DNA from 4 places in the Exiguobacterium sp. s102 genome. Region 1 is predicted to be linked to each of the others. Evidence: riboswitches for the same ligand, from Rfam matches in the RefSeq annotation. Region 1 holds a riboswitch; each other region holds the start of a gene.

Region 1 (7,647 bases):
TTGGAAGACGGACTGATGGATATCCTGCGTCAACGGCTTTCCCGATTGAAAGGAGCATGACAGGGAGGTAACGATCTTTATCCATGCCGAAAGCTTCAGCGATTTGATCTTTTTCGTATCCACCGATTGGGTTTGTATCGTAACCGTGCGCACGGGCGACGAGCATCAATTGCATCGAAACAAGACCGGAGTCGATCAAGATGCTGTCACGAAGTGTGTCTGTATCTTCTGGGCGGTAGAATCCTTTGATTGCCGGAACTTGGCGATCGCGGACTTCTTGCGGCATAAGCCCTTTTTCAACAGCCATGTCGTAGATTGTATCGATGCTATCGACCGCATTCATGTCGCCGAACACAGCGATGACAGCAGATGATGTCTCGACTTGGACTTGGTTGAACTTCGCGAGTGGAGCGAGTGTCGCTTTTCCTTCTTCGCTGTCGATGACGAGGAAACGCCATGGTTGCATGTTGACGGAAGATGGTGCGAGTGTTGCTTCTTCAAGAATTTGTGTCATTTCTTCTTTTGAGATTTTTACATCCGTGTCGTAGTTACGGATTGAGCGACGGCCTTTTACGATTTCCATAAAGTCAGTAGTTGTTTGTGTTGTCATAGTATTCAATCTCCCTTGTTGTGTTCTCTATTTTTTGATGAAGCGAATCGAACTTATTTCCAGTCTGCGATATCGTTGATTGGAAGACGGACTGATGGGTATCCTGCATCAACAGCTTTCCCGATTGAAAGGAGCATGACTGGTACATAACGATCTTTATCCATGCCGAAAGCTTCAGCGATTTGATCTTTTTCGTATCCACCGATCGGATTCGTATCGTAACCGTGTGCACGAGCGACGAGCATCAATTGCATGGAAACAAGACCTGAATCGATCAAGATGCTGTCTTTAAGTGCGCTAGCAGGAACGTTTTCATACATACCTTTGATTGCCGGAACTTGACGGTCGCGGACTTCTTGCGGCATAAGTCCTTGTGCGACAGCTGTATCGTAAATGTTTTCAAGTTGATCGATCGCATTCATGTCACCGAAGACCGCGATGACAGCAGATGATGTCTCGACTTGGACTTGGTTGAACTTCGCGAGTGGAGCGAGTGTCGCTTTTCCTTCTTCGCTGTCGATAACGAGGAAACGCCATGGTTGCATGTTGACGGAAGACGGTGCGAGTGTTGCTTCTTCAAGAATTTGTGTCATTTCTTCTTTTGAGATTTTTACGTCCGTGTCGTAGTTGCGGATTGAACGACGGCCTTTTACGATTTCCATAAAGTCAGTAGATGTTTGTATTGTCATGAGTAAGCTCTCCTTTTTTATCGGGCAGTAGTTTTAGATAATGTTAACGCGTTATCTTCAATGCGCTGAATCATTTGTGCCAGTTGATCTTGTTCTTCTTCAGTAAAGCCGGTTAACAGACTTTCCAAGAAGTCATCTTTTTGCTGGCGCAATTGTGTGATACGCGTGGCACCCTCTGCAGTTAATGAGACGAGGATGACACGGTTATCGCTCTCAGAACGGACACGTTGAATCATTCCGTTCGTTTCGAGATGTTTTAAATGTCGCGTCACGGCAGCGTTGTCGACATTGACGCGTTGTTGCAATTCTTTTTGACTAATCGTCTTTCCGACCTCGAGTTGGGCTAGTAAGTCCATCCGAGTCTGACTGAAGCCATCTGTACATAAATCAAATTTTTGCGCGATCGTCTTATTGACCGAGACGAGCGCATAAATGAGGCGTCCTTTTTCCGTACAAGAAATACTCAAATCATCACATCCTTCCCTTCGTCCCAAGAAACCTTTGACGTATCAAAGATTGATATGTAAACGAATATAACGTGTATATTTTCTAGGTGCAACTAATCTGCTTCATCCACGAAAAAAAGATACCATTTCTTTCGAAACGATATCGAGTCAGGCGGCTCAGCTGATTTTTTGTTCGTTCGGTCGAACGACCCCAGCATCGATTGCGGCAATCATCCGCCGGAAATAGACTAACCAAAATTGAAGAAACGGTCCAATCAAAAAGATTGAGAGGATGGTCCCGAAAAAGACGGGGCCACCGAGTAACCAACCAAGACCACATGCCGTTATCTCCATGATTGTCCGCATCATCCGGATTGAGGTTCCGAAACGATCCGCTAACGTCAAGGTCAATCCGTCACGTGGACCGGCGCCGTATCCGACGGCGACGTATAGCCCTGCCCCCATGCCGATGATGAAAATACCGAAGATGAGCCATAAGGCGTTTAGCCAGACAGCTGAGAACGATGGAAGCAAATGAGAACCAAGTACGAGGTTCATGAAGACACCGACGAAAATTGCATTGACGAGTGTCCCGACTTGCGGTCGAATCCGGTCGAGTAAGTATTTGACGAGGACGAGCAGCAGACCGACGAGAAGAATGACCGTCCCGACTGACAAAGGTGTTTTGTTTTGAAGACCGAGATGCAGGACATCCCAAGTCGAGACACCGAGGTTAGCGGTGATCATGATGGAGGAACCGACGGCGAGTAAAAAGAGACCGCTTAAAAATAAGAACCACTTCAACGTTGCGCGCAGCAACCAGGACGTATGGAAACGTTTGAACATCGTTGCGTGTCACCTCGATTCAATAAGATACGTATTCGTTAACTGTATCACGTTCGTGGACTAAAGCAGAAGCAACAAATTGTCGAATGTCCAACTTGAGAAGGAGGGAGGTACGGCGAACGTCTCGTATACTTAAAGAAAGAAGAGGAGGGACGTCGATGCGATTGATCCGCCATCTCATCCGTTTTACATATCTTGAAGCGCTCTGTTGTATCTTTCCAGTAGCCATCTTTGCTGCACTCGCCTTATCACGTTATTTGCCGAGTGAACCGATTGCCCGTTATGACATCCTGTTACTGTGGTGTCTGTTCGTCCAAGTCGCCTTACTCGTGACTCGTTATGAAACGAAAGAAGAGTTCAAGCTGATTCTTATTTTTCACGTCATCGGATTAGGACTTGAGCTGTTTAAAGTCCACGTCGGCTCGTGGAGTTATCCGGAAGACGCTGTTTCGAAAGTGTTTGGTGTTCCGCTCTATGCGGGCTTCATGTATGCCAGTGTCGCGAGTTACATCTGTCAGGCGTTTCGGCGACTTGAGCTTCGGTTTACGTCCTTTCCACGTCCGACCCTCGCACTTGCTGTCGGGAGTTTGATTTACTTAAATTTTTTTACGCACCACTGGATGCTCGATTTACGGTGGTTCTTGATGGGACTCGTCATCGTCGTCTTCTTTAAATCGTGGGTCTACTTCCGACTAGAGGATACGGTTTACCGTCTCCCGCTTGTCTTATCATTTTTACTAATTGCCTGGTTCATTTGGCTGGCGGAAAACATCGTCACCTTTTTTAAGGGCTGGGTCTATCCGCATCAGCAAGAGGGCTGGGCACTTGTCGATTTTGGCAAATTATCGTCTTGGTTCTTACTCGTCATCATTACCGTCTTGATTGTCGTCGTCGAAAAATACCGAAGTGGCGACTCCGCAGTCGAAGTTAAATCGTAACCCGTAATAAAAAAATACCCGGTTGTTTTTTTACACGGGTGAAGCATCTTGACCTTGCTATAGTTGGAAAAAATAGCAAAGGGGTTTTTAACATGATGCATCACGTAATCGAACGAGCGAAGGAGTTAGTTACAAGCAAACTGAACATCGTCGAGACAGCAGACGACTGGGGTTTGTTACTTGAAGAAATCAACGGAATCGATGAATGGGTCCAGCTGTCGCAGTACTACGCGCCACGTCAAACAACGACGAAACTAGTAGAACGTCCGGAAACACCATCTAGCCTCCCGATCAAAATGATCCAGGAACGGAAGGAAGAAGTTGAACGGACTGTCGAACAACGGTATTCCTATACGTTCGAACGGCAATTAAAGGGCGGCTCGTTACGGGAATGGCCAAACAGTCATGTCTCAGAAACAGAAATCCGTGACTGGAACCTGGAGCATGGGATGGAAGTCCGTGTCCAAGTCCTACATCAAGATGAGCGCCGGACGTCGCTTGAAATCTTAGCCGTCGTCGCGACGGATCAAGTAAAACCACTTGCAGAGCGAATCGTTTTTGAAAAGTGTATCGTCAAGAACCATGGCATCATCGAAGCGACGATTGACGGTCCACTGCAAGATGAGACGGGAAAACCGTTCTATTACACGACACCACTCGAAGACATGCGGTTCTTCCAACTGAAAGCAGGTCAACTCGTCGACCTCGTCATGTGGAAAGGTCATCCGGAGACATTGACGATTGTTTGGAAACACGCATTTCATTATGAAGTACCGACCATGACGGAATTACCGGCACGCGACGTATCGAATGGTTCGCCCGAGTCCGCCACTGCGTCACCTGCAAACAAACAGGCGAAAACAGGACGCTACGACAAGATGATGCAACGGAAACCGAAGGCGAAGAAAGTCAAAAAAGAGCGGCGCCTCCGGGAAAAGAAAGTCCAGCAACTCGAACGTCTCGATACGACGACATTACCAGGTCAACCAATCGAATTCGTCGATAAAACGGCACTCGATTTTGCTTCCTACGACGGCATGCGTCTCGTCATCGTCGGTAATGAGCAACAGCGCGCCGTCTACCGCGACTTCTTTGCGGAGACGGGAGTCGAATTAATCCATCTTGGCGGTGATGCCCAAGCTGCGAAAAAAATTGCCTGTCTCGCGAAAAAGACAGATGCGATCGTCGTCGTCAAAAGTCGGGTTTCTCACGCAGCAGCGGCACATGTCCTCGTGCAAGCAAAAAAGCACGATATTCCGTTTGCGATTGAACGACTCGATGGACGACGCTCTTTGTATACGGCGTGCCAGCAACAACTTGAAAAAGCAATGGTCCAACGTTTACTAAAAGACGAGCGTTAAAAAGTGAAACCTCCTCAAAAATAAACCGTAAAGAAAGGTAGCACTTATTTTTGAGGAGGATCTTTCGATGTCAAAACAATTAAAATTAGCAGCGCGCGAGTCGTTGCAGGGACGATGGGGCTTCATGGCATTAATGATGTTGTTGTTCTTAATCATTCAAGGCGTTCCGAACGGATTTGCGTCCTCACCCGAAGAGGATTTCCAATTTATCGACTTGATTGGTATGCTCTTGACGGTGTTGACCTTACCGGTTGCAATGGGATGGTCATGGCTCGCCCTATCTGTCGCCCGAGACGAGCAGACGAAAGTCGCCGATTTGTTTGAGCCGTACAAAATGTTCTTGAAAGCCATTGGAGTGTCAATCGTCCAAACCTTTTTCTTAGGGCTATGGTTCTTACTTTTCATCATTCCAGGAATCATTAAGTCATTCTCTTACATGTTGACGTATTACATCATTCGGGACGAACCATCGATTGGCATCCTTGATGCCATTACACGTTCACGCCAAATGATGGATGGACACAAAAAAGAGGCGTTTTTCCTCGTCCTTTCATTCATTGGTTGGTTCTTGCTCGGAATTGTTACGATCGGGATTGGTTTCCTTTGGATTGGACCATACTTCAGTGTCACAATCGCGAAGTTCTACGATCGCGTACGGGGCGAAGAAGTTTCAACGACTGGTCGCCGGACAGTCATGATGGATGCAAATCACAATGACTCACCGTTCGTATCACCAGAATGAATTGATTTTGAACAGCACCATACAAAGCAGGGATTGCCATCTTAAACCGATGTGCAATTCCTGTTTTTAGCTTCTAGACAAAGAAGTATCAAGAAACAGAGTGATTTTCCAAATGTTTTTTAATTCCGATAGGAAAAGAAGGTTTAAAGGTTGCTTTACTCTGCTAAAAGATGTACGCTAATTTCAATTATTCTTATCACGAGAAGTCGAGGGACTGGCCCGACGACACTTCAGCAACCCCGCATGAGCGGAAGGTGCTACTTCCAAGAGGAATTTATTCCTTTGAAGATAAGAGCCGACAGTAGACATTCGTCGCTCTTTTCTAAACGAAAAGAGCGATTTTTTATGCAAAAAGGGGGCACAGGGGATGGAATACGGATTTTGGTTACCAATCTTCGGGGGTTGGTTACGAAACGTCGAGGATGAACAAATGCCAGCGACATTCGATTATGCGAAACAAGTCGCACAGACGGCAGAACGGATTGGCTTTTCTACGACATTGATTGCAGAATTGAACTTAAACGACATTAAAGGAATAGCCGAACCGAGTCTTGAGGCGTGGACGACGGCAGCGGCGATTGCGGCGACAACGGAACGGTTGGAAATCATGACAGCCGTCCGGCCCGGTTTTCATAATCCGGCGACGACAGCAAAAATGGCGGCGAACCTCGATCAGTTGAGTAACGGACGTTTTACGCTCAACGTCGTCTCGGCCTGGTGGGAGGAAGAAGCCCGTCAATACAATGGGATTTTTACAGCCCATGACGAACGATATGCCCGGACGGAAGAATTCGTGACGGTCATGAAAGGATTATGGGCGGACGCATCACCCTATAGTTTTGATGGGGCGTACTATCAGCTGGAACGGGCAGAGCTTCACCCGAAACCCGTTCAGCGTCCCGGAATCAAGCTCTACGCTGGTGGTGAGAGTGAGACGGGGAAACAGACGATCGTCAATCACTGTGATGCCTATGTCATACATGGAGGAACGGTCGATGAAGTCGCGACGAAAATTACGGATATGAAAACCCGCCGCGCGGCGACCGGGAAGCAGCCGCTTGCGAGTTTCGGACTGGCGGCCTACATCATCTGTCGCGAGACGGAAGAAGCGGCGCTCGAAGAATGGCACCGGATTACGAACGTTAAAGAAGACGGTGCCGGATATGCCGGGTATGACGACTTCGTCAGTAAATCGCAACTCGAACAACAGGTCAAACGAAATGACTATTCGGTCTCAAACCGGGGACTGCGTCCGAACTTGATTGGGACGCCGGATCAAATCGCAGAACGGATTCTTGAATTTGAAGCAGTCGGCGTGACGTTGCTCTTGCTTCAATTTTCTCCGCAACTCGAAGAAATGGAACGCTTTGCCCGCGAGGTCATGCCACGCGTCGAAGCGAAACGAAAGGTAGGTCAACTAAAATGACGAAAATTCATATCTTACACGAAAATCAGGAATGGACGGATCATTTAATCAAGCGACTCGAGGAACTCAACTTACCGTATGAACAGTGGCACCTCAACGAAGGGGTCGTCCCGCTCGATGAAACACCACCGGAAGGCGTTTTTTACAGCCGGATGAGTGCCTCGTCCCATACGCGCGGGCACCGCTATGCACCAGAATTGACGGAAGGGGTCCTCGCTTGGCTCGAAGAACATGACCGGACCGTTTTCAACGGAACCCGTGCGTTACGACTCGAGGTCAGTAAGGTCAACCAATACACCGCCTTACGAAAAGCAGGTATCCGTGTTCCGAAAACGACGGCAGCCGTCGGACGTGATCAAATCGTCCAAGCCGCTCAAAACATCGGAGTATCGTCGTTCATCACGAAACACAATCGTGCCGGTAAAGGACTCGGCGTTCAATTGTTCCACTCGATTGAAGCACTCGAGACGTATCTTGACGGACCGACATTCGATGAGCCGGTCGACGGCATCACGTTGATTCAAGAGTACATTCAAGCACCTGAACCCTACATTACGCGTTGTGAATTCGTCGGTGGTAAGTTCGTCTA
Region 2 (7,647 bases), on a different contig from region 1:
AAAGTGGGTCATCGGCCATTTACTTAATGGAGGACGGGAACGTTCATCCTCGACCCCTGTGGGAAAAGGTAGCGCGATTCGCGGTGAGGATAACAAAACCGTCCGTCACTCTGATTGATGTTGGAGCGACTCTTGAGTCAGCTCCTTCTTTTTTCATCAGCCCGTTCGAAATCAGCGGGACCTAACTCTTGTCATGACCCTCGATCAGAATGTTCCTCAAAACCACGGCACTTTTTCTAGCGTGTCACTTTCTTGTATTTTCCTAAGATGAGACCCTTCACTATTTCACCGACTCGTTTGGTACAGACGCGCCTCATAGGGCTGTAAGATCTCACTTGCACTCTCTTCATAGTTCGAGAGAAGTAACTGTTCATTCGGTAAGGCGAATGTCGTTTCGACCTGTTCATCATGGACGTTCAAGACGATTCGCCACGTCACCCCTGCGAATTCCCGTTCATATACGTAAAGATAAGGATCCTGAATCGCCAAATCACGATACACGCCATACACCATGACAGGATGTTCTTTTCGTAATTGAATCAACTCCCGGTAAAACGCGAGAACCGATTGCGGATCCTGTTCAGCTGCCTGCACGTTGATTGTTTTATAGTTCGGATTGACCGTCATCCATGGTGCCCCTGTCGTAAATCCGCCTGCCCGGCTATCATCCCATTGCATCGGTGTCCGCGAATTATCCCGCGCCCGTAGCTGCATCGATGACAAGACAGTGCCACTCGGCTCTCCCGCTGCGACGCGCTCCTCGTAACGATTACGGAAGGCGACGTCTTGGTACAGAGAAGCATCCGAGAAACGAATACCCGTCATCCCGATTTCTTCTCCTTGATAGACATACGGGATACCCGGTAACGTGTGTAGCATCAAGCCGAGTAACTTGGCGCTCTCGACACGATAGCACTCGCTACCGAAGCGCGTGACTTGTCTTGTATGATCGTGATTATTCAAAAATTGTGAAGCGACGCCTTTCGGGTACAGCGCATCATACCACCGTTTTTGAATCTGTTTATACCGCAGCAGGTCCATTTCTTCCATGTCATCGGCGACTTCGAAATGAAACAACGTCTGTAACTCCTGACGTTCTTCGCTGACATATAACAGCCCATCTTCGGGACCGACAAACGGAATCTCCCCGACCGTAAACAATTCTTTCCCCGCAAGAACTTCCTGATGCATCTCCTGTAAAAATTCATGGACTCCCGGTTGATTGCCTAAGTAGGACAAGTCAAACGGATCCTCCACATCGTCAAACGCCGCTCGTTTTTTAATCAAGTTAATGACATCCATCCGGAAACCATCGATGCCTCGGTCGATCCACCATCGCATCATCGTGTAGACAGATTGACGGACGGCAGGCTGTTCCCAGTTCAAATCAGGTTGTTCTGAAGCAAACGAATGAAAATAGTACTGTTGCCGTCCTTCATCCCACGTCCATGGACTCGGCGCAAAATACGACCGCCAATTGTTTGGTGGTGTTCCTTTTTCCCCGTCATGCCAAATGTACCAATCTGACTTATCATTCGTTTGATCACGGCGCGACTCCTCAAACCAGTGATGTTGATTACTTGTATGATTGACGACAAGATCGAGAATGATTTTTAAGCCGCGCGCATGCGCCGATTCAATCAGCTGGTCCAAATCTGCCATCGTGCCGGCTTTCTCCATGATGCCGTAATAGTCAGCGATGTCGTAACCGTTGTCGATATCAGGTGATGTATAACAGGGGTTAAGCCAAATGACATCCACCCCGAGTGAGGCGATGTAGTCAAGCTTTTCAATCACGCCCCGCAAGTCCCCCATCCCGTCTCCATTCGAGTCGTTAAAACTCCGCCAGTACACTTGATAAACGACGGCTTCTTTCCACCAGGTCCGATTCATCTTTTCCATCTCCCGTCTAGTAGTCGATCGATTACTTGTCTAGTGTATCAAGAACGTCGTCTGAAATTGGAATGTTCTTCTAATTTTTAAGGGATTTTAAAAAACCTCTTTCATTTTGACTGAAAATTCGCTATTCTTGACGACAATACCCGAAGGAGGAACAGAGATGAAACATTTCGCCCCATCGATCGCCATCGATCGCTTGCCCGATCCCGTCTTCGCAGAACTTGCCCAACGGATCGGTTCCGTCAAAGCCGCAGGACACGACGTCATCACGCTTGGTCAAGGAACACCGGACCAAACGACACCCGTACATATTCTCGATGCTTTAAAACAAGCCATCGATGATGCAAGCAATCTCCAATACCCGCCGTTTCGCGGACATGATTTCTTAAAACAGGCCGTCGCTAATTTTTATGAATCAGAATTTGGCGTGTCGGTTGATCCGGCGACAGAAGTCGCGATTTTACTCGGAAGCAAGGCCGGCATCGTCGCCCTTCCGCAGACGATCGTCAATCCCGGTGAAGGGGTCATCGTCCCGGATCCAGGTTACCCGGATTACTTATCGGGCGCAGCACTTGCCGGTGCGTATCCGATCACGCTTCCGCTTCTCGCTGAAAATAGCTTTTTGCCTGACTATGATCTCCTCGATTCGCTTGACGTCGAACGAGCCCGGATGTTGTTCCTCAACTATCCGAGTAATCCGACCGGTGCGACAGCGACGGCAGCGGCTTTTGAACAGACGGTCGCGTTCGCTGATGCACATGACATTTGCGTCGTCCATGACTTAGCGTACGGCGGGATCAGTTTCGATGGTCCGACGCGGAGTTTCCTCCAGACGGAAGGCGCTAAGCATGTCGGGATTGAGTTGTTTTCACTCTCTAAACGGTTCAACATGTCCGGCTTCCGGATTGCCTTTGCAATCGGTAATCCGTCCGTCATCGCGAGCATCGAAACATACCAGGAACACCTTTACGTCAGTGCCTTCACACCGATCCAGCATGCAGCGACGGTCGCACTTTCAAGCGACCAGACATGTGTCCGTGAACTGAGCGCCTTGTATGAGACGCGACGCGATGCGTTGTTCGGTGCATTAAACGAAATCGGCTGGGCAGGACCGGTTCCGGGTGGTTCGTTCTTCGTCTGGCTCCCTGTTCCGTCCGGCTTCACGTCACAAAGCTTCACCGATCACCTGCTCGACGAAGCGCACGTCGCCGTGACACCGGGTCATTTCTTTGGTACATACGGTGAAGGTTACGTCCGGATCAGTCTGATTGCCGATGTCGACCGACTCGTCGAGGCTGTCAAACGAATCGGGACCCTTCAGCTCTTCCAAACCGCCGTTGCCGAATAATTCTGAAAAAACGTTTGACAGATGGGAATCATTTCCGTTAAAGTAAATCCCAACAGCATAGCTACTTATCGAGAGCGACCGAGGGATTAGGCCCAACGACGTCCGGCAACCACCAGTAATGGAACGGTGCCACATCCTACAGAACTTCTTTTGTTCTGAGAGATAAGTTACGAAATTCTACAATTCGTCGCTTTTTTCTGGTTGCTCTCTAACTGGAAAAAAGCGATTTTTTTGTATAGGGAGGGAAACATCATGATTGAGTTCGCACACATCACAAAACAATTTGTCCGTGACCGTACACCGATTTTTGCATTAAACGATGTCAACTTAACGATTGAACAAGGGGAAATTTTCGGCATCATCGGTGAATCCGGCGCCGGAAAAAGTACACTCTTACGGTTGATTAACGGACTCGAGACACCGACGAGCGGTACGGTCATAGTAGACGGAGCCAATCTATCACGTGTCTCCAAAACGTCTCTCCGCAAACTCCGTCTCCGGGTCGGTATGATCTTTCAACACTTTCAACTGATTCAGTCCCGCACCGTTGCCGACAATATCGCGTTCGCCTTAAAGGCTGCCGGTGTCAAACGGCGTGAGTTCCCGAAACGGATTCAAGAATTAACGGCACTCGTCGGACTCGAAGGATTCGAGACGAACTACCCGAGCCAACTCAGTGGTGGACAAAAACAACGCGTCGGCATCGCACGAGCGCTCGCCAACAATCCAAACGTCTTACTCTGTGACGAAGCGACATCAGCGCTCGATCCCGTGACGACGCTCCAGATTCTCGATTTACTGAAAGATTTGAACGCCCGGCTCGGTTTGACGATCATCCTCATCACCCACGAAATCGACGTCGTCAAACAAATTTGTCACCGCGTCGCCGTCATGGCGCACGGTGAAGTCGTCGAAGTCGCTTCGACTTACGCCATATTTAGTCAAGCCGAACATCCGGTCACAAAACATTACGTCGATACGGCACTCCAAATCGAGTTGCCGGAACGGATTTTACGGACGACACCCGGCAAAGTCATTCGACTTCAGTTCACGGGTGAAAAAACAGGTGAGAGTACCTTATCTGAAGCCATCAAACAATTCGATATCGCAGTCAGCATCCTGCATGGGAAGGTCGACTACATTCAGGACGTCGCGTTTGGCGTCTTAATCGTCAGTTTGACGGGACCGACACTGCACGTGAATCGTGCCTTAACCTGGCTCGAGGGACAGTTGCACGCAATCGAGGTGATTCAAGATGTCGCTTGACCGGTTTACGACAATGCTTCCCGACTTAACGAAAGCACTCGGAGAGACGGCCTTCATGGTCGGCATTTCACTCGCCTTCGCCATCATCATCGGAATTCCACTCGGGATTTTATTATTCATCACCGACCGCGGACTCTTTTTCCAAAACGTTTTCATTCGAACGACGTTGGACTTCGCCATCAACATCGTCCGCTCGTTACCATTCATCATCCTACTCGTTGCTTTGATTCCATTGACGCAACTCATCACGAAGACGACGATCGGTCCCGCTGCCGCCTCGGTCAGCTTGAGCGTCGCCGCGATTCCGTTTCTCGCCCGACTCGTCGAAACCTCACTCCGTGAGATTCCACCCGGCTTGATTGAAGCAGCAGAAGCGTGCGGGGCGAAACCGCTTCGCATCATTATCAGTGTTCTCCTTCCGGAAGCATTGCCCGGAATCATTCAAGGCTTGACGTTGACCTTGATCAGTCTGATCGGATTCTCAGCGATGGCAGGGATTGTCGGTGGCGGCGGAATTGGTGACCTCGCGATCCGGTTCGGTTATTACCGGTACGATAACGTCGTCATGATCATGACGATCGTCGTGCTTGTCGTCATCATTCAAGTCATTCAGGCACTCGGCAACCGGTTCGCACGTGTCGCCGATAAACGATAACTTACAAATAGAGAACGCAAGGGAGAGATTACGATGAAAAAACGCTATGCCTTTTTAGCAACAGGATTATTAGGAGCAAGCATCTTAGCCGGATGCGGTGACAGCAGTGCAAATGAAGAAACGAAGTCCATCAAAATCGGGGCGACGAGTGGTCCGTATAGCGATATGGTCAAAGAAGCGATTCAACCGGGACTCGAAAAGAAAGGCTACAAAGTCGAAATCGTCGAATTCAGTGATTACATTCAACCGAACCTTGCCCTCGGGAGCGGTGATATCGATGCCAACCTGTTCCAGCACTCGATTTATTTAAAAACGTTTGCGAAAGAAAAAAATCTCGATCTCACAGGGTTGATCACTGTCCCAACCGCACCGATGGGATTATACAGCAAGTCCTATAAAACGTTGGACGATGTCAAAGAAGGTGCTGAAGTCGCGACACCGAACGATCCGACGAACCAGGCACGTGCTTTGAACCTGTTAGCGGATCAAGGTTGGATTGAACTAAAAGCAGATACCGATCCATTGACCGTCTCAGAAAAGGACATCATCAAAAATCCAAAGAAACTCGTCATCAAACCGCTTGAAGCCGCTCAGCTCCCACGCGCTGTCGAAAGTGTTGATATTTCAGCTGTTCCCGGAAATTTCGCACTTGCTGCGAAGTTCGACTTACTCGATGCACTCGCACTCGAGACGATGAACGAGCAGTACCGCAACTTAGTCGCTGTTAAGACAAGTGACGAAGACAAACAACTGGCCAAAGACTTAACCGCTGTCGTCAAATCGGATGATTTTAATGAAGTGATCGAAAAATCATTCAAAGGATTCAGCAAACCAGACTGGGCGAATTGAGCAGGAGTGTCTGTCTGACTTTTACGCAAACACCTTCGTCTTGCCACTTCTTAAAAGGGTAAACGCCATAAAAAACCGGACGGCTCCACCTCCTTTCAATAACAGGGGTGGGCCGTCCGTTTTTTCGATAGTATCTCTGTTACTCGTCGCTCCCCTCTTCCCGAATCGCAGCCTTTCTCAGGTCTTCTTCCATTAGAAAGCCTAAAAAGATTTGCTTCCACGTGACTCCTACGGGAAAAAGCGCAAGGCTTGCTTGCGCCTCGCCCGAGGAAAGCACGAGAAGCAGGAATCTTTTCGCCTCTTAACATTCATTTCCACCGACTGACACCACATATTTTCTGATTCGTAGAATGCGTCGCCCATCCTTCCCAAATCGTCTCCGAGCGGCAAGCCTTCGCGCCGCTTCGTTTCACTGCAGGGTTGCGCTTGCTTGCTCTTTCGCTCGAAAGCGATTCGTGTCAGGAAACGCGACGCATCACAGGATTTCTAGTATCTCCTTCTATATAGAAAAGCTAAAAAAGATTCACTTCATCGTGACTCCTACGGGAAAAAGCGCAAGGCTCGCTTGCGCTGTCAGAGGCAGGCGAGACCCTGCATCTTGACCTGTAAGGGAAAGAGGCAACGGCTTGCGCCTCGCCCGAGGAAAGCACGGGAAGTAAGAATCTTTCGTACCACTTATATCAACCACCTACGTTTTTTGATTCGTAAGATATCACGTTTCCCGGGACTCAAGACAAACCAAAAAGCCTAGGTTCCCATTGACGAGAACCTAGGCTTTACTTTAGTTCGTGCTATTTTCACGGTGTTCTAAAGTTAATCGTAAAGTACGGTGCATCTTTTCTAAACGCCACTCCAACATCCGCTTGTTTGAAGCCGCTTTGCATGATGTTCTCACGATGCCCTTTTGAGTTCATCAATCCCCAGTGAGCAGCGAAGACATTTGGATACCCCATCGATAAGTTTTCACCCGCCATCGAGAAGCGAATGCCTTCTGCCTTCATCCGGGCGAACGGGTCACGGCCTTCAGGATCCGTATGCGAGAAAAAGTTATTCTCCGCCATGTTTTCACTGTGTCCGCGCGTGACCGGTTTTAATGCTGTATACGGCGACAATGCAGGTTTCTTGTATTCGGCACGTTCCCAGTTCATCAGGCGTAACATCAATTTCTCATCCGTCGTCCGTAATGCTTTTGAAGCAGCACCATAGAACCCTTCTTTTTTCGCTTCGACGTCCTTCGGAATCGCCAGTGTTGCTTTGACGCGATTTTTATCATATTGATCAAAGAAATACGTCACGTAGTTATCGTTCTTTTCATAGACGGCTGCGTGATCAAGGTTCAGCATGTAGTTCGTATTTCCCTTTCGATAGGACTTGACGACCTTCCAGCCTTTTTTCGCAAGCGTCGCTTCCGTATCTTTATTTAACGTCGCGCCTTGCGTCGTCACGCCGTCCCGGAAACGATACTTCCCGTAATCTTTCCCGTCTTTCGTCAGTGCGACAAACTCCTCTGTCGCTGTCCGTCTGACTTCCCACTTGTATCCCGGGTACTCACTTGTATATGCATCAATCAGCTTTCCCCCACTTTTCGGGTACTCCGCCTCCGCTTGTTCGATTGGAACGCTTTCGCAAC
Region 3 (7,647 bases), on a different contig from region 1:
CAGTTCCGGAAAACGCTCGGATATCGTCTTCTTCGAAAACACGTATACGGATGGCCCCTCGCATATCGGGATCATGTTAGATAGTAAACACTTCATTCATGCCGGAGGATCACAACTGCAAATCAGTTCAATTTACGAGCCGCACTGGCGTGAGCACTTCCTCGGTTTCAAATCAATGTAATGATTAAAAAAACGGACCTTCCCTAACCCGGGAGGTCCGCTTCTTTTAGCTAACATTAAAATGTCATTTCCGCATATTTCGTAACTTGGCGATCGATTAAGTACAATTCGATTTGCTCGCGATACGCTTTATAGTGGTCTGACGCAATATGCGCTTCTAACGCTTCTTCATCTTGATAGACTTCATACAGCATGAACTGATGTTCATCTTCAATCGATTGATGTAAGCTATAACGCAAGCACCCCGGCTCGTTTTGTGAAGCTTTGTAGACCGTACTTAAAATCGGAAAGACTTGATCGGCTAAACCTGCTTTGACTGTGATGACCGCGTTGACAATAATTTCTCCCATGACTTGTTTTCCTCCTCATCATTCATTACTCCTATCTCTACCCGTTTTATAGAAAGTCATACCTCAAAAACCTGAAAGGATGATTATGATGCAACAGCAACTCTTCACTCAACTCGATCAACTCGAACAACAAATCATTGAAAGACGTCGTGATCTGCACCGTCACCCGGAACTCTCTTTTCAAGAAGTGCGGACACCAAACGCCATCGCCTCATTTTATGATGAGCTTGGTCTCCCTTACCGCAGGAACGTCGGTGGTAGCGGGATCGTCGCGACCCTCAAAGGAAAACATCCTGGAAAGACCATCGCCATTCGGGCCGATTTCGATGCCCTGCCACTGCAGGAGGAAACGGATCTCGCCTTCCGTTCGATTCATCCGGGTGTCATGCATGCGTGTGGACATGACGGACATACGGCGATTGCACTCGGTCTTGCCTCGGCCTTTACAGCACTGCAAGAAGACCTTCACGGAACAATCGTGTTCATTCATCAGCACGGGGAAGAAGTCTTCCCGGGTGGTGCCATTCAAATGATTGAAGACGGCTGTCTTGACGGGGTCGATGCAATTTTCGGTACGCATCTCGAAAATGACTTACCTGTCGGAACAATTGGCTATCACGCAGGACATACGCTGTGCGCCATCGATGAATTCGAAATCGTTGTCCACGGACAGGGTGGTCATGCGCAAGCCCCTCATAAAACACAAGATGCACTCGTCGCCGGGGCACAACTCGTCTGTAATCTCCAACACCTTGTCAGTCGGCGAGTTGATCCGTTTTCACCTGCCATCATCGCAATCGGTTCATTCCATGCCGGAACGGCTCCGAACATCGTTACTGGTGAGGCACGGATTGTCGGTGAAATCCGGACATTCGACGAAGCGCTGCGTCACCAGTTACGCCAGCAGGTCGATTTAGTTGCTCGGACGACGTGTGCCGGAATCGGTGCGAGCTACTCCATCGACTTTACGACGGGTTATCCATCCCTTTGGAATCATCCGGTAGAAACAAATCTCGTTAAAGAGGCGACGGCATTTTTAGGTGAAGCCCATGTCAAAGAACTCAAACCGATGATGGCAGCAGACGATTTCGCCTATTATTTAGAGCGTATCCCAGGAAGCTACTTCTTTACGGGGTCCGCCAAAACGGACGGGAGTACGATTTATCCGCAACACCATCCGAAATATGAAATCGATGAACGGGCACTACTCGTCGGCGCGAAATCTCTAGGTGCGACCGTCCTGCATGCCTTACAATCTTAATGATTGACTTTGTCGTTTTAGAGATGCTATTATCACATCAATGATAACGAATTTAATCAACTTCATATAACACTTATCAAGAGTGGACTGAGAGATCTGGATCGATGACGTCCCAGCAACCTGCCTTCAGTGGCAAGGTGCTACGACCAGCAAAGCGCAAGCTTTGGTTGATAAAAAGCGACGACTCCTTTTGCAACCAAGCAAAGGAGTCGTTTTCGTTTTCTCGCTGTCAGAGCACGAATGATTACAGGGCGACTACCGCCAGCGGAAAGGACGAGATATAGATGGAAAAAGCAACATTCGCAGGAGGCTGTTTCTGGTGCATGGTGACACCATTCGAAGAACTGCCCGGTATTCACGGAATTGTTTCCGGTTATACAGGAGGACAAATCGAAAATCCGACATACGAACAAATAAAAACAGGCACGACCGGTCATTCGGAGGTCGTCGAGATTACATTTGATCCGGCGTTATTCTCATACGAGCGGTTACTCGAACTTTACTGGCCGCAAACGGATCCGACTGACGCCGGCGGACAGTTCCAGGACCGTGGGACACAATACGCACCTGCCATCTTTTATCATACGGAAGAACAGCGCCTTGCTGCGATTGCTTCACGTGACGCGCTTGCTGCGAGCAATCGCTTTAAGCAGCCGATCGTCACACGAATCGAAGCGGCACAAGCCTTCTATCCAGCAGAAGACTATCATCAAAACTTCCACAAAAAGAATCCGGAGCACTACAAAAAAGACCGGAAAGCATCCGGTCGCGATGAATTCATCGATGTGGCTTGGAAAGAAGAAGTATCTGTCTAAACTAAAAAAAGCCCGCTTCGTGCGGGCTTTTCGTTTGTAGATACACTCTTATGAAGAGTGAATATGCTATAACAAGAGGCAATCCGTTCGCGCTCCCCTGTTTCGCCTCGTCTTCAAAGCGATTCGAGACGGATTGCGCTCTAACACTACTCTATGATTTTCTCTACGGTACACCCTGAAAGCTTCGTTTTTCGTTGACTCCTACGGGAAAAAGCGCGTGAACACGCGCTGCCAAGAGGCTGGCAAGACCCTGCTCGTTGTCCGTGAGGATCAAGGAGCAACGGCTTGCGCCTCGCCCGAGGAAAGCAACGAAAAGAACGAATCTTTCATTCCACAACTACTGATTCGTCTTCGCGCTAAAAAATCGACTTTATACTGCCAGAGTTAACCGTAAGAATTACGATACCTTTTCCGACAACTCATCCGAAGATTCGATTTCTACGATTTGATATCGTTTCAACACAAAAATACCGGCTAGCATCACAAGCAATCCAGCGACTTGTCCGAGCGAAAGCTCAAGCTTCGGTAAACCGAACCAACCGAACAAGTCGACACATAATGCAAAACTCAGTTGCGAAATCAAGACGACCGAAATCGCAATCGATGGACCGAGCAGCTGAATCCCGCGCATCACACAAAATACGACACCGACACCGACCAGACCACCGAATAAATAAAGCGGTTCGACCGTTTGAATGTTCGAGAATGTGCCACCCCGAAATACGAGTAGCGCAAACAGTGAACCGATGAACCCGACAAAAAAGACGAGGGTCGTCGTCGCCCATGCCCCGAACGCATGACTCATCCGTGCATTCAATACCGTCTGTAAACTAATCATCATTCCTGCCGTAATCGCACAAAACATACCTAGTCCCATGCTAGCCCCTCCTTATTCGTAACTATTGCCATTCGCTTTTTCTTTAATCCGCTCTACATCTAAAATAATGATTTTCCCGCGTCGTCTCGCCAAGATTTCTTCTTCACAAAGTGTTGAGATGATACGGTTTAAATGACGGTAACTCGTCCCGAGCCAATCGGCGACGTCATGGAGATTCGACGTTCGCATCTCTTGATAAAACAGACTGTCGGAAACGTCCGAGGTAATCGATAACAGATATCCGGCAAATCGTTCTTCGACCGAATAGAGGACATGAAATGATGCTGATTTCGAGTCCGCGTACCACTTGGTCGTAATGACCCGCAGTAAAAATTGTAAAAAGGTGTTCGTCGTATTGTGCTCACGTAAGATCGCATACGGAATGCTGAGTGCCACGACGTCCGTAATCACCTCGATGGTATTCAAGACTTCCCGTTGATTGATATATTCCGCATCACCAATCACCGTCATCGCCTTTTTAAAGCGTAAAATCCGTTGTTTCCCTTCAGCCGATGCTGCAGAGATTTTAATTTTTCCTTCGACGATGAAATACATCCGGTCAATCGGTTCACCCGTCACACATAACAGGTCCCCTTCCGAAAACGTTTCGATGCGTAAATAGCCTTTACTGGTCTCCGTAAAAATATCCGCTAAGTCGTACTGTTTTAAATAGGTCTCAATCGTCTGCATAGGCCCTCCCTTTAGGACAGTGAAAAAATCGCAACTCCGGCAAGCATCAAACTGATCCCGATCCACTGTCCCCGGTTACTCCTTTTTTTGATGACACCAAACCAGCCGTTCAAATCAATCACGAATGCACATAAAATTTGTGCGACGAGCAACAAACACATCGCCCACGTCATGCCAAGTAACTGGATCGACGTCAGTTCGGTCACGACGACGAGTACGCCAAGCAATCCGCCACTGGCATAGAGGAGCGGAAGCTGTCGAAAACCGCCGATTTTCCGGTCACGAACCACACTATAAATCGCTAAGCACCCCATCAATCCGACGAAATGAACGATCGTCACCGAAAACCACGGACCAATGGCATCTCCTAAACGGGCATTAAAAATCCCCTGCAACGCAATGAATAGTCCACTCATTAATGCGAATATAACTCCCTGCACTTTAAGGCACCTCCTTTTGTTTCTTCTGTTATGAGTAGACACTATTTTCACCTTATCTGAAAAGGACAAATGTCCCATTTTAAAAAATTGTATAAAAAAAGACGGATTGCCCGTCTTCAGCGTGTAGATAATCGATTAAGAGGCGTAACCATGAGATATCGGGATGCAATCCGTTCGCGCTTCCCCGTCTCGCCTCGTCTTCAAAGCGGTATTATCTAAAAAAAACGTCGTGTTTCGTTGATTCCTACGGGGAAAAGTGCGTTTTTTAACGCACGTTCAGAGGCAGGCAAGACCCTGCGCGTTGTCCGTTAGGATCAAGGAGCAACGGCTTGCGCCTCGCCCGAGGAAAGCAACGAATAACGACGCTTAATCTCCCGATCGCACGTTGTCTACAATCCGCCTCACTTCTCGATTACATATAATCCGCCCGCACCCGTTCAATTTGCGTATACGCTTCCTGTTGCATCCGCTCGAATAATTCAGATACGGTCGGAATATCTGTAACGAGACCAGACACGAGACCGGCGTTGACATACCCGTTGACCTCGTCACCATCGACCGCACCCGTCACGTGATACGCTTCTGTCGTCTTCGCGTTAAACTCATCAAGCGATGAAACACCTTGTAGTGCAGCAACGTACGGTCCATTTAACACACGCCGGACACGACCGACGGAACGACCGATGATTCGTGTCTCAAGATCCGTTGCTTCTACGAGATGGTTCTTGTAGTTCGCATGAACGACTGCTTCTTGCGTCGCAATCAGCCGCGTACCGAGTTGAACACCGGATGCACCAAGCATCCAAGCGGCTGCAAGGCCACGACCGTCTCCAATTCCACCAGCCGCGATGACGGGAAGCGTGACCTGATCCACGATTTGCGGAACCAGTGTCAGCGTCGTCAGCTCGAGCGGTGAATTGATACCTGCCGCTTCCACACCTTCTGCAACAAGCAAATCGACCCCGGCCGTTTCTGCCTTTAATGCATGTTTGACTGACGCGATGACCGCAATCGTCGTAATTCCGGCCGTCCGTAAACGTTCAGTATAGGGTGCTGGGTTTCCGGCTGATAAGGACACGACCGGAATCTGTTCTGCTATCGCTAATTCAATCAGGGCTTCCGTATGCGGCGAGACACCAATCGCAATGTTCAAGGCAATCGGATGCGTTGTTAATTGACGGGTCTGCTCAATCAAACGGCGCATTTCTTCCGGCGAACGTGTGCCACAACCGAGTGTTCCTAAACCACCGGCATTCGAGACGGCTGCCGTTAAGGCAGCATGACTGACATTTCCCATTCCGCCTTGGATGATTGGAACGCGGATTTGCAGTAACTCACATAATCGGGACATCGTCTTCCTCCAATCTGCTGTTTAAGAATGGTATACTAAGTAAGACTGAATTGAAATTCATTAATCGGAAAAGAGGGATTTTTATGAATATTCCATATCGTGATACGACACCTAGACTTGCGGAGACCGTCTTCGTGGCGCCGGGAGCATTCTTAATCGGTGACGTAACGATCGGTGAAGAGTCAACGGTTTGGTTCAACGCCGTATTACGCGGGGACGAAGGACCGATTACAATCGGGAAGCGTTGCAGCATCCAGGACAACGCGACGATTCATTTATACGAAGGGGCACCTGTCATCGTCGAAGACGAGGTGACGGTCGGACATAATGCGATTCTCCATGGCTGTCGCATCGGTCGCAGATCGATCGTCGGCATGGGGGCGACGGTCCTTGATCACGCCGAAATCGGTGAAGAATGTATCATCGGCGCCAATACGTTGATTCCCCCGGGCAAGAAGTTCCCGCCCCGCTCCTTGATTGTCGGGTCCCCCGGTAAAGTCGTGCGGCAGTTGACACCAGCTGATCTCGAGATGATTCAGGAATCAATCGACTCCTATGTTGATAAAGGGTACGCCTTCCGGGAACAGCTCGGACAATAACTGTTTTCCACATGCGAAAAGTGAACTTCCAGAAGACCGGAGTTCAGCTGTAATAGATTCATTTCTCAATTGACGCTACGGTCGTAAGCACAAGGTTACTTTCGCTTACGACCGCTCCGCAAACAATGGATGCTCCGACGCATCGTAGTCAGCACTTTTTTGTGTCACGTCGTGTGTCTCTTTGAAAATCGACTCAAAAAATCGGCTGGCCGGTGCCGCAAGCAGGCGATAGTATTGTTCGAACAATACTGCCGCATGGTGTCCGTTCCAGGCATCCGGAAGTAATTCTTGCGGGAGACCAGGATCCGTAAACAAAAACTTCCGGTATTCATGGACGAGCTTCGTCCGTTCGACAAAACACTGTTCCTCATCCATCTCTCCGAGTTGGATTTGGCTTTGGTGGACGATGTAACGCCGGCTGTACTCAACGATGAATGCTTCGTACCGCGCTTGTAACTCGTCGAGTGGAAAAGCACGTTCGACGAGCGATTGATCTTGTTGCGGTCCGTGGTATTCGCCGACGAAAAAATCGACGTATTCGGTAATCTGATACGCCTCGATCAGACGTGTCGCTTCTTTTTCAAGCGGGTTCGGAGAAATCCAGACCCCGTTTGATAAGTTACCGAAGCCACTCCATGTCAGTTCCTTCCGCAACTCATCCCGAATCTGACGTTTTTCCTCAGGAATCGTATACATTAATGTCCGCCATTTTCCATCCCAGACGTGTGGCGTCGACTTATAAATCCGCCGTGCCGCCTCTTCCATCCGTTCGACCCCACGGTCCGTCAGCGAATAAAAACTTTTTGTCCCTTGTTTTTCAGAAATCAACCATCCTTGCTTGACCATTCGTGAAACGGCAACGCGAACGGCTTGTTCGTTATGTCCGAACTCCTTCAACAACCGAATCAGACTTCCCACCCAAACCTGATTCCCGTAGTGCCGGATATAATCGCCATAAATCGTAAAAATCATCGATTGGGTATTCGCACTCATGTCATTCACTCTCTCTTTGATATAACGTTTTTTTGTGTACCGTTAGTATACGTGTTATTTCAGGTGGCGACCATCCTCATTTCCCTTGAAA
Region 4 (7,647 bases), on a different contig from region 1:
ACGAAGCGGTTCAAAAAAGAGGTGGTGGATTCGAATGGTCGATCTGACTACTGTGACATCTTGCTTTTATAGTTCGAAAGGGCGCCGTCCTCTGATGTGACGAACGAAGAAGTTCGCATCAGAGCTGGGTTTTCCTTCGTTGCATTTCTAACCACATTATTCGTGTTGTCGGTTCTCCGGCAACGCCTTTTTTTTGTTTCCGAAAGATTTTGAAGCTGTCGCCTTGCTAATCAGAATTGTCCCTGCTACAATGCGATTAAGGAAAAATACTTTAATTCATATCCGATTAGTCGGAATTAAAAGCGGGATGCGGAGGACGAAAAGGCATGACAGTACGTTTCATGGATGTATTTACAGAGTGGGCGTCATCTTACGACGACACAGTAACGGGGCAAGATCCGGAGTACAAAGAAGTCTTTCGCCGTTATGACGAAATATTAGAGACGGTCGCTGAAAAAGCGATGTCACCTGTTGCCGAATTTGGCGCAGGAACAGGCAACTTGACGCAACGTTTGCTTGCGCGTCATGAGCAGGTGCTGGCGATTGAACCAAGTCCGGAAATGCGCGACATCTTAATCAATAAAATTCCGGCGCTGGCTGTTCAAGATGGTCATTTCTTATCGTTTGAAGCAGCAGAGGCAAAAAGTTTTGTCTCGACTTATGCGTTTCATCATTTGACGGATGAAGAAAAAGGACAGGCCGTCGATTTGATGGCAGCGATTTTACCGGCAGACGGAAAAATCGTCTATGCCGATACGATGTTCGTTTCTGAGGCAGCACGTCTAGAAACGATTGCAGAAGCAAAAACTCAAGGGTTTGACAACCTTGCAGAAGATTTAGAACGCGAATTTTATCCACTGATTCCAGTCATGGAACAGATTTTTACGTCACGCGGATTTGACGTGACATTCACACAATACAATCACTTCGTCTGGCTCGTAGAAGCCGAGAAAATGGGGGAATAAATCATGACAATCAAAAAAATGAACGTAGAAAGCTTTAACTTGGACCATACGAAAGTCAAAGCACCATATATTCGTGTAGCAGGCTATAAAGAAGGTAAAGTCGACCAAGTCGTCAAATATGATATTCGTTTCACACAACCGAACGTCGAGCAAATGCCGATGCGTGCGATGCACACACTCGAACATTTACTTGCTGAAAACATCCGCAACTATTCGGACGACGTCATCGATGTTTCGCCAATGGGCTGCCAAACTGGTTTCTACATGGCGATGATGAACTTTGACTCAGTCGAAAAAATGAGTGAACTGGTCGAGAAGACACTGAACGACGTCTTAGCGGCTGAAGTGATTCCGGCACAAAACGAAACGCAATGTGGGTTTGCGAGCGCACATGACCTTAAAGGAGCGAAGCACTATGCCGAGAAAATGCTTGCCGGTCGCGACGAATGGGACATCGTCTTCGGATGATCGCGAAGTCAGTCCGAGACCTCGTCGGAAATACGCCACTGTACGAGATTACTTCGTTCGATTTGCCTGCTGGTACGCGGATTTTGGCGAAGCTCGAATGGATGAACCCTGGGGGCAGCGTCAAAGACCGCCTCGGTATCCAACTCGTTGATGCCGCAATCGAACAGGGGTACGTGACTCCAGGCGGAACGATCATCGAACCGACTGCCGGCAACACCGGCATCGGTTTGGCGCTCGCCGCTAAAAAATATGACTTACAAGTCATTTGTGTCGTCCCGGAAAAGTTCAGTCAAGAGAAACAGACGTTGATGCGGGCACTCGGCGCGACTGTCGTCAACACGCCGACTGAACTCGATATGCAAGGCGCAATCGATAAGGCAAAAGAACTCGGACAAACGATTCCGAACAGTTATGTGCCACTCCAATTCGAAAACGAAGAAAATTCGGTCACTTATCAGCGGACACTTGGTCCGGAGCTTGTGGCGGAACTCGGTCACATCGACTGGTTCGTCGCCGGATGCGGATCAGGTGGAACGTTTGCCGGAACGACGGCTTTCTTAAAAGAACGCTTCGGGACAAAAGGGGCAATCGTCGAACCGGAAGGCTCCGTCCTCAACGGAGGGTCAGCCGGACCGCATAAAACAGAAGGAATCGGGACAGCTAAATGGCCAAGTCTCGTTTCTCGCGACCTGGTCGATGAAATTCATACGATTTCTGATTCGGATGCTTTTACGAAGGTCCATGAACTGGCGGCACGTGAAGGGTTACTCGTCGGCAGTTCAGCAGGAGCGGCACTCGCCGCGGCGCTCGATATCGCCCAGCGCCATCCTGGAAGTACGATTGTCACCGTCTTCGCAGACAGTGCAGAACGGTATTTGAGCCAACAAATCTTTGAAAAGGTGGACGAGACACATGCGTAAAAAAACAGCGTTGATTCACGGAGGAACGGGTGTAGACAAGGCAACGGGTGCCGTTACACCGCCAATCTATCAAACGAGCACATATAAGCAAGAAAAAATCGGTCAATTAAAAGACGGGTATGAGTACTCGCGCACAGCAAACCCGACGCGGACGAGCATCGAACGATTGATTGCTGATCTTGAAGGAGGCGTCCGTGGATTCGCGTTCGGATCAGGAATGGCGGCGATCCATGCTGTCTTCAATCTGCTTCAGTCTGGCGACCACATCGTCATGACGGACGACGTCTACGGCGGAACGTTCCGCTTGATGCAACGTGTCCTACCGAAGTTCAACATCGAAGTGACATTCGTCGATACGACGGATCTCAGCGCGACGGAAGCGGCGATTCAGGACAACACGAAGATGCTCTACGTCGAGACACCGACGAACCCGTTATTAAAAGTGACGGACATCGAAGCGATCGCAGCCATCACGCGTCGTCACGACTTGAAGCTCGTCGTCGACAACACGTTCGCGACACCATACTTGCAACAACCAATCGCGCTTGGGGCAGATATCGTGCTGCATAGTGCAACGAAATACATCGGCGGACACTCGGACGTCGTCGCAGGGCTTGTCGTCGTCAACGATGATACGCTCGGCGAAGAACTTCACTTCATCCAAAACTCGACGGGTGGAATTCTCGGACCGCAAGACAGCTTCCTGCTTGTCCGTGGATTACGGACGCTCGGTATCCGGATGGAAGCGATTGAAGAGACAGCACATGAACTTGTCAGCTTCCTGCAAGCGCAAGACGTCGTCTCGAACATCTTCTACCCGGGACTTGCATCGCATCCCGGTCATGCGATCCAGCAAAAACAAGCGACTGGTTTCGGCGGGATGATCAGCTTTGATGTCGGTTCAGCTGCAAATGCAGAGAAACTTGTGGAAGCATCACACTTCTTCACGCTTGCTGAAAGCTTAGGGGCGGTCGAAAGTTTGATTTCCGTTCCGGCACGGATGACACATGCATCGATTCCAGCAGAACGTCGGGCGGAACTCGGCATCACGGATGGTCTCGTCCGAATCTCGGTCGGACTTGAAGATGCAGAGGATTTGAAAGAAGATTTAACGCATGCTTTCAGTTTGCTCGAAAAAGTTTCTGAAAAAACTGTTTGACAAGCAAAATAACCCCTGCTAATATTCAAAATATATTAAAAACAACTAAATACCGATAACTCTTATCAAGAGTGGTGGAGGGACTGGCCCGATGAAACCCGGCAACCGCGGAATTTATTTCCGAAGTGGTGCTAATTCCAGCAGACGAACGTCTGCAAGATGAGAGCAAATGGTTTTGTGTACTGAAAGTGCGCGCGTTTGCTCTAAAACGTGCGCACTTTTTTTATGTTTAGGAGGGACAGTAGTGATTCGTTTACAGGATGTAGGAAAGATTTATCGCTCGAAGCGCGGCGAAGTCGAAGCTGTCGCAAACGTCGATCTCACGATTGAGCGCGGCGGAATTTTCGGAATAATTGGTTATTCCGGTGCAGGGAAGTCAACCTTGATTCGCCTGCTGAACATGTTAGAAGCACCGACAAGCGGTTCGATTCAAATTGACGGTGTCGAGATGACGACGTTACGACCGAAAGAATTACGCGGCGTCCGGAAAAATGTCTCGATGGTCTTTCAGCACTTCAACTTGCTTTGGTCACGAACGGTCGAAGAAAACATTATGTTCCCGCTCGAACTCGGCGGATATCCGAAAGCACGCCGGAAAGAACGGGTCTCCGAGCTGATTCAACTCGTTGGACTCGACGGTCGCGAAGGCGCTTATCCGTCACAACTATCCGGTGGACAAAAACAACGCGTCGGGATTGCCCGCGCACTGGCATCAAACCCGGACGTCTTATTATGTGACGAGGCGACAAGCGCCCTTGATCCGAAAACGACGGACTCGATCTTAGAGTTACTCGTCGACATCAATAAAAAACTAAAACTGACGATCGTCTTGATCACACACGAGATGCACGTCATTCAAAAAATCTGTCACCGGGTCGCCGTCATGGAGGCCGGAAAAATCGTCGAACAGGGTCTTGTTTCAGAAGTCTTCCGGCATCCGAAACAAGCGATGACAAAAGAATTCGTCAAACAACTGACGTCGTCTACAGAAAACGAGTTGACGTTCGCGAAACTTCGTGAGCGCTATCCGACAGGGAAAATCGTCCAGCTGACATTCGTCGGTTCGACAGCAGAAAGTCCGATCCTCGCAGAAGTCATGAAAGATTCGACCTTATTATTTAATATCATTGGCGGGAACGTCGGACAGACGCAAGACGGTGCACTCGGAACGTTGTTCATCCAACTGATTGGTGCGGCACATGAAACACAAGCGGTCATCGCGAAGCTTCAAGCGAGTGACGTGGAAGTGGAGGTGGATCACCGATGAGTACATTTTTTAACGACCTTGATTGGGAAATGGTCTGGACGGCGACTGGCAGTACCGTCTATATGACAGTTGTTGCCGGAATCGCGACATTTGTTCTCGGACTGGTCATCGGTCTGTTGTTATACGCGACGAATGAAGACTTGTTGTTTAAGAACCGGGCAGTGTATTCCGTGCTCAGCTTTTTAGTCAATGTCTTCCGCTCAATTCCGTTTATCATTTTGTTGATTTTATTAATTCCGATTACACTCATCATCGTCGGGTCGTTCTTAGGGCCGACAGCAGCACTTCCGGCACTGATTCTTGGGGCGGCACCGTTTTACGGGCGGATGGTCGAACTCGCACTCCGTGAAGTCGACAAAGGTGTCATCGAAGCAGCGGAATCAATGGGAGCGACGAAGTTCCAAATCATCTATAAAGTGTTGATTCCGGAAGCTCTTCCGGCAATCGTCTCGGGTATCACCGTTACGCTCGTCGCGCTCGTCGGTTACACGGCAATGGCCGGGGCAATCGGTGGTGGAGGACTCGGGGATATGGCATATATCGAAGGATTCCAGCGTTCTCAAAACGATGTCATCGCTATCGCGACATTGTTGATTCTCGTCATCGTCTTCATCATTCAAATTATTGGTGACCTGCTCGTAAAAGCCATCGATAAACGATAATACTATTTTAGTTAACTTGGGAGGAATTATTCATGAAACTTTGGAAAAAATTCGTAGGTACAGCAGCCGTATCCGTCTTAGCCGTCAGCCTTGCAGCATGCGGAGAGGAATCGTCAGGAGACGACGCGAAGACACTTGTCATCGGTGCTTCAAACGTTCCCCATGCTGAAATCCTAGAGCACGTTCAAAAAGAGTATGAAGCAAAAGGCTACAAACTCGAAATCAAAAAGTTCCAAGATTATGTGTTGCCGAACAAGGCACTCGCTGCAAAAGAAATCGATGCGAACTATTTCCAACACGTTCCGTACCTTGAGCAACAGGAAAAAGAGAACAAATCTTATAAATTTGAAAATGCAGGCGGCGTCCACGTTGAACCGCTCGGCGTTTACTCAAAAAAATATAAGTCGCTCGACGAGTTACCGAAAGGTGCAACGATCTTGACGAGCTCAAACGTCGCGGAGCGTGGACGTGTCTTGACGTTCCTCCAAAACGAAGGCTTAATTAAGTTGAAAGACGGTAAGACGACAGATGCTCAGCTTAGCGATATCGCGGAAAACCCGAAGAACATTGAGTTCAAAACGAATATCGAAGCGTCACTCTTGCCGCAAGCGTACAAAAACAATGAAGGCGATGCTGTCCTCATCAACACGAACTACGCGATTGATAACGGTTTGAACCCGTTAGAAGACACGATTGCCCTTGAAGATGAGTCTTCACCATACGTCAACATCATCGTCACGCGTGAAGGTGATGAAAAAGACGAGCGTGTGACGGCATTGCTCGATATCTTACACGAGAAAAAGACACAGGATTGGATTACGAAAGAATATAAAGGGGCCGTCGTTCCGGTCAGCAAATAATTCACTCGAATGATGCATTCTTCCTATATAATGGAAGGATGCATTATTTTTTTAGTTGAAGGGGGATTCTAGGTGCACCGTTTACGACAGTTACATCCGCTGACGATCGGCGTCCTGCTCGGAACATTTTTCTCACGGCTCGGGACGTTCATCACGATGCCATTCTTTGCGATTTATTTATCGACGGTGCTGAAGTTCAGCCCGGTCGATGTCGGCTGGGTCCTCAGTATTTCAGCCGTCTCGAGTCTTGTCATGAGTTTCATCGGCGGGACCTTGTCTGACCGTTACGGGCGCCGGACGATGATGCTGACCGGAACACTCGGCTTCGTTTTCGTCTTCATCGCCTTGGCACAGGTCGAGACGTTTTGGGCGTTCTTTACCTTGAGTGCCTTGAACGGCGTGTTTCGCTCCATCTTCGAACCATCCGCCCGCGCCCTGATCAGTGACACGACGGATGAAAAAAATCGACTGTTCGTCTTCAACATCCGTTACGCCATGATCAATGTCGCGGCTGCGATCGGGCCGGGGATTGCGTTATTGCTCAGTGCCGGCAATACAGCGATTACCTTCTATATAACAGCCTTTGTTTATCTCGCGTACGGGATTGCGATTTTTATCCTGTTTCAGCGGTATCCGATCACAGAGAGTCACGGCGGGAAAAAAGTTTCGTTCGGCGCAACGGTTCAACTGTTGAAAACGGACGTCGCTTTCACGTTTGCCCTCGCCGGTATCATTTTCGGGATTCTCGGCTACAGTCAGTTCAACTCGACGTTGCCGCAATTTTTGACGACGACGACGTTACTGTCCGGTGGGACTAGTTTGTTTGCTTTATTGATCACGATTAATGCCGTGACCGTATTAATCGTCCAGTACCCGATCATGAAGTTCGGGATGAAGACGTCGCCGCTCGTCTCGATTACGGTCGGGATTGCGACCGTCGCGTTCGGTTTATTCGTCATGGGGAATGCCGGAACGGTCTGGTTGATGATCGGTGCGATGTTCATCTTCACGTGCGGGGAAGTGATGATGTTCACGATGACGGATATTTTGACCGATAGTTTTGCGAAACCGGAATTACGGGGCAGTTATTTCGGAGCGATGGGCTTAACATCGATTGGTCAGTCAATCGGACCGGTCATCGGCGGACAATTACTTTTTTATTTTGGCGCCGATCGTCCGTTGCCGATTTTTGGTTGCTTAGCCCTCTTGACATTACTCGGAATACCACTGCTCTTACTGTCACAGCGGGTTCACAGACGAACGAAGGTGGAAGAAGAGAAAGAAGTCGTATCACTTTAAAGTCATTCTCACTAAAAGGCTTCATTTTGAGAAAAAACCATGAGCGA

Evidence for each region. Region 1 has a riboswitch for S-adenosylmethionine ahead of KNQ02_RS10580 (LLM class flavin-dependent oxidoreductase). Riboswitches for the same ligand answer to the same signal wherever they lie in the genome.
Region 2: linked by a shared signal. The riboswitch ahead of KNQ02_RS00550 (methionine ABC transporter ATP-binding protein) and the one ahead of KNQ02_RS10580 (LLM class flavin-dependent oxidoreductase) in region 1 are both predicted to bind S-adenosylmethionine.
Region 3: linked by a shared signal. The riboswitch ahead of msrA (peptide-methionine (S)-S-oxide reductase MsrA) and the one ahead of KNQ02_RS10580 (LLM class flavin-dependent oxidoreductase) in region 1 are both predicted to bind S-adenosylmethionine.
Region 4: linked by a shared signal. The riboswitch ahead of KNQ02_RS01485 (methionine ABC transporter ATP-binding protein) and the one ahead of KNQ02_RS10580 (LLM class flavin-dependent oxidoreductase) in region 1 are both predicted to bind S-adenosylmethionine.

What each region holds. Positions count from the first base shown of each region.
Region 1 is NZ_JACSML010000003.1:163,404-171,050, reverse strand. It holds gene KNQ02_RS10615 (nitroreductase family protein) at 1-610, opposite strand, end outside; gene KNQ02_RS10610 (nitroreductase family protein) at 664-1,299, opposite strand; gene KNQ02_RS10605 (MarR family winged helix-turn-helix transcriptional regulator) at 1,317-1,766, opposite strand; gene KNQ02_RS10600 (YczE/YyaS/YitT family protein) at 1,923-2,591, opposite strand; gene KNQ02_RS10595 (DUF817 domain-containing protein) at 2,750-3,529, shown strand; gene KNQ02_RS10590 (DUF2325 domain-containing protein) at 3,622-4,890, shown strand; gene KNQ02_RS10585 (DUF975 family protein) at 4,958-5,632, shown strand; SAM riboswitch class I at 5,823-5,927, shown strand; gene KNQ02_RS10580 (LLM class flavin-dependent oxidoreductase) at 6,000-7,058, shown strand; gene KNQ02_RS10575 (ATP-grasp domain-containing protein) at 7,055-7,647, shown strand, end outside.
Region 2 is NZ_JACSML010000001.1:117,032-124,678, reverse strand. It holds gene KNQ02_RS00560 (alpha-glucosidase) at 286-1,893, opposite strand; gene KNQ02_RS00555 (aminotransferase class I/II-fold pyridoxal phosphate-dependent enzyme) at 2,060-3,247, shown strand; SAM riboswitch class I at 3,310-3,416, shown strand; gene KNQ02_RS00550 (methionine ABC transporter ATP-binding protein) at 3,500-4,513, shown strand; gene KNQ02_RS00545 (methionine ABC transporter permease) at 4,503-5,168, shown strand; gene KNQ02_RS00540 (MetQ/NlpA family ABC transporter substrate-binding protein) at 5,202-6,017, shown strand; gene KNQ02_RS00535 (CAP domain-containing protein) at 6,815-7,647, opposite strand, start outside.
Region 3 is NZ_JACSML010000005.1:105,304-112,950, reverse strand. It holds gene KNQ02_RS12705 (SH3 domain-containing C40 family peptidase) at 1-181, shown strand, start outside; gene KNQ02_RS12700 (putative quinol monooxygenase) at 237-530, opposite strand; gene KNQ02_RS12695 (M20 metallopeptidase family protein) at 619-1,791, shown strand; SAM riboswitch class I at 1,862-1,968, shown strand; gene msrA (peptide-methionine (S)-S-oxide reductase MsrA) at 2,076-2,606, shown strand; gene KNQ02_RS12685 (DMT family transporter) at 3,004-3,483, opposite strand; gene KNQ02_RS12680 (Crp/Fnr family transcriptional regulator) at 3,496-4,173, opposite strand; gene KNQ02_RS12675 (DMT family transporter) at 4,185-4,613, opposite strand; gene KNQ02_RS12670 (NAD(P)H-dependent flavin oxidoreductase) at 5,026-5,964, opposite strand; gene KNQ02_RS12665 (gamma carbonic anhydrase family protein) at 6,048-6,563, shown strand; gene paaX (phenylacetic acid degradation operon negative regulatory protein PaaX) at 6,669-7,556, opposite strand; gene KNQ02_RS12655 (enoyl-CoA hydratase-related protein) at 7,633-7,647, opposite strand, start outside.
Region 4 is NZ_JACSML010000001.1:307,924-315,570, forward strand. It holds gene KNQ02_RS01465 (class I SAM-dependent methyltransferase) at 327-965, shown strand; gene KNQ02_RS01470 (S-ribosylhomocysteine lyase) at 969-1,433, shown strand; gene KNQ02_RS01475 (PLP-dependent cysteine synthase family protein) at 1,430-2,353, shown strand; gene KNQ02_RS01480 (bifunctional cystathionine gamma-lyase/homocysteine desulfhydrase) at 2,346-3,512, shown strand; SAM riboswitch class I at 3,572-3,678, shown strand; gene KNQ02_RS01485 (methionine ABC transporter ATP-binding protein) at 3,757-4,779, shown strand; gene KNQ02_RS01490 (methionine ABC transporter permease) at 4,776-5,441, shown strand; gene KNQ02_RS01495 (MetQ/NlpA family ABC transporter substrate-binding protein) at 5,474-6,301, shown strand; gene KNQ02_RS01500 (MDR family MFS transporter) at 6,374-7,600, shown strand.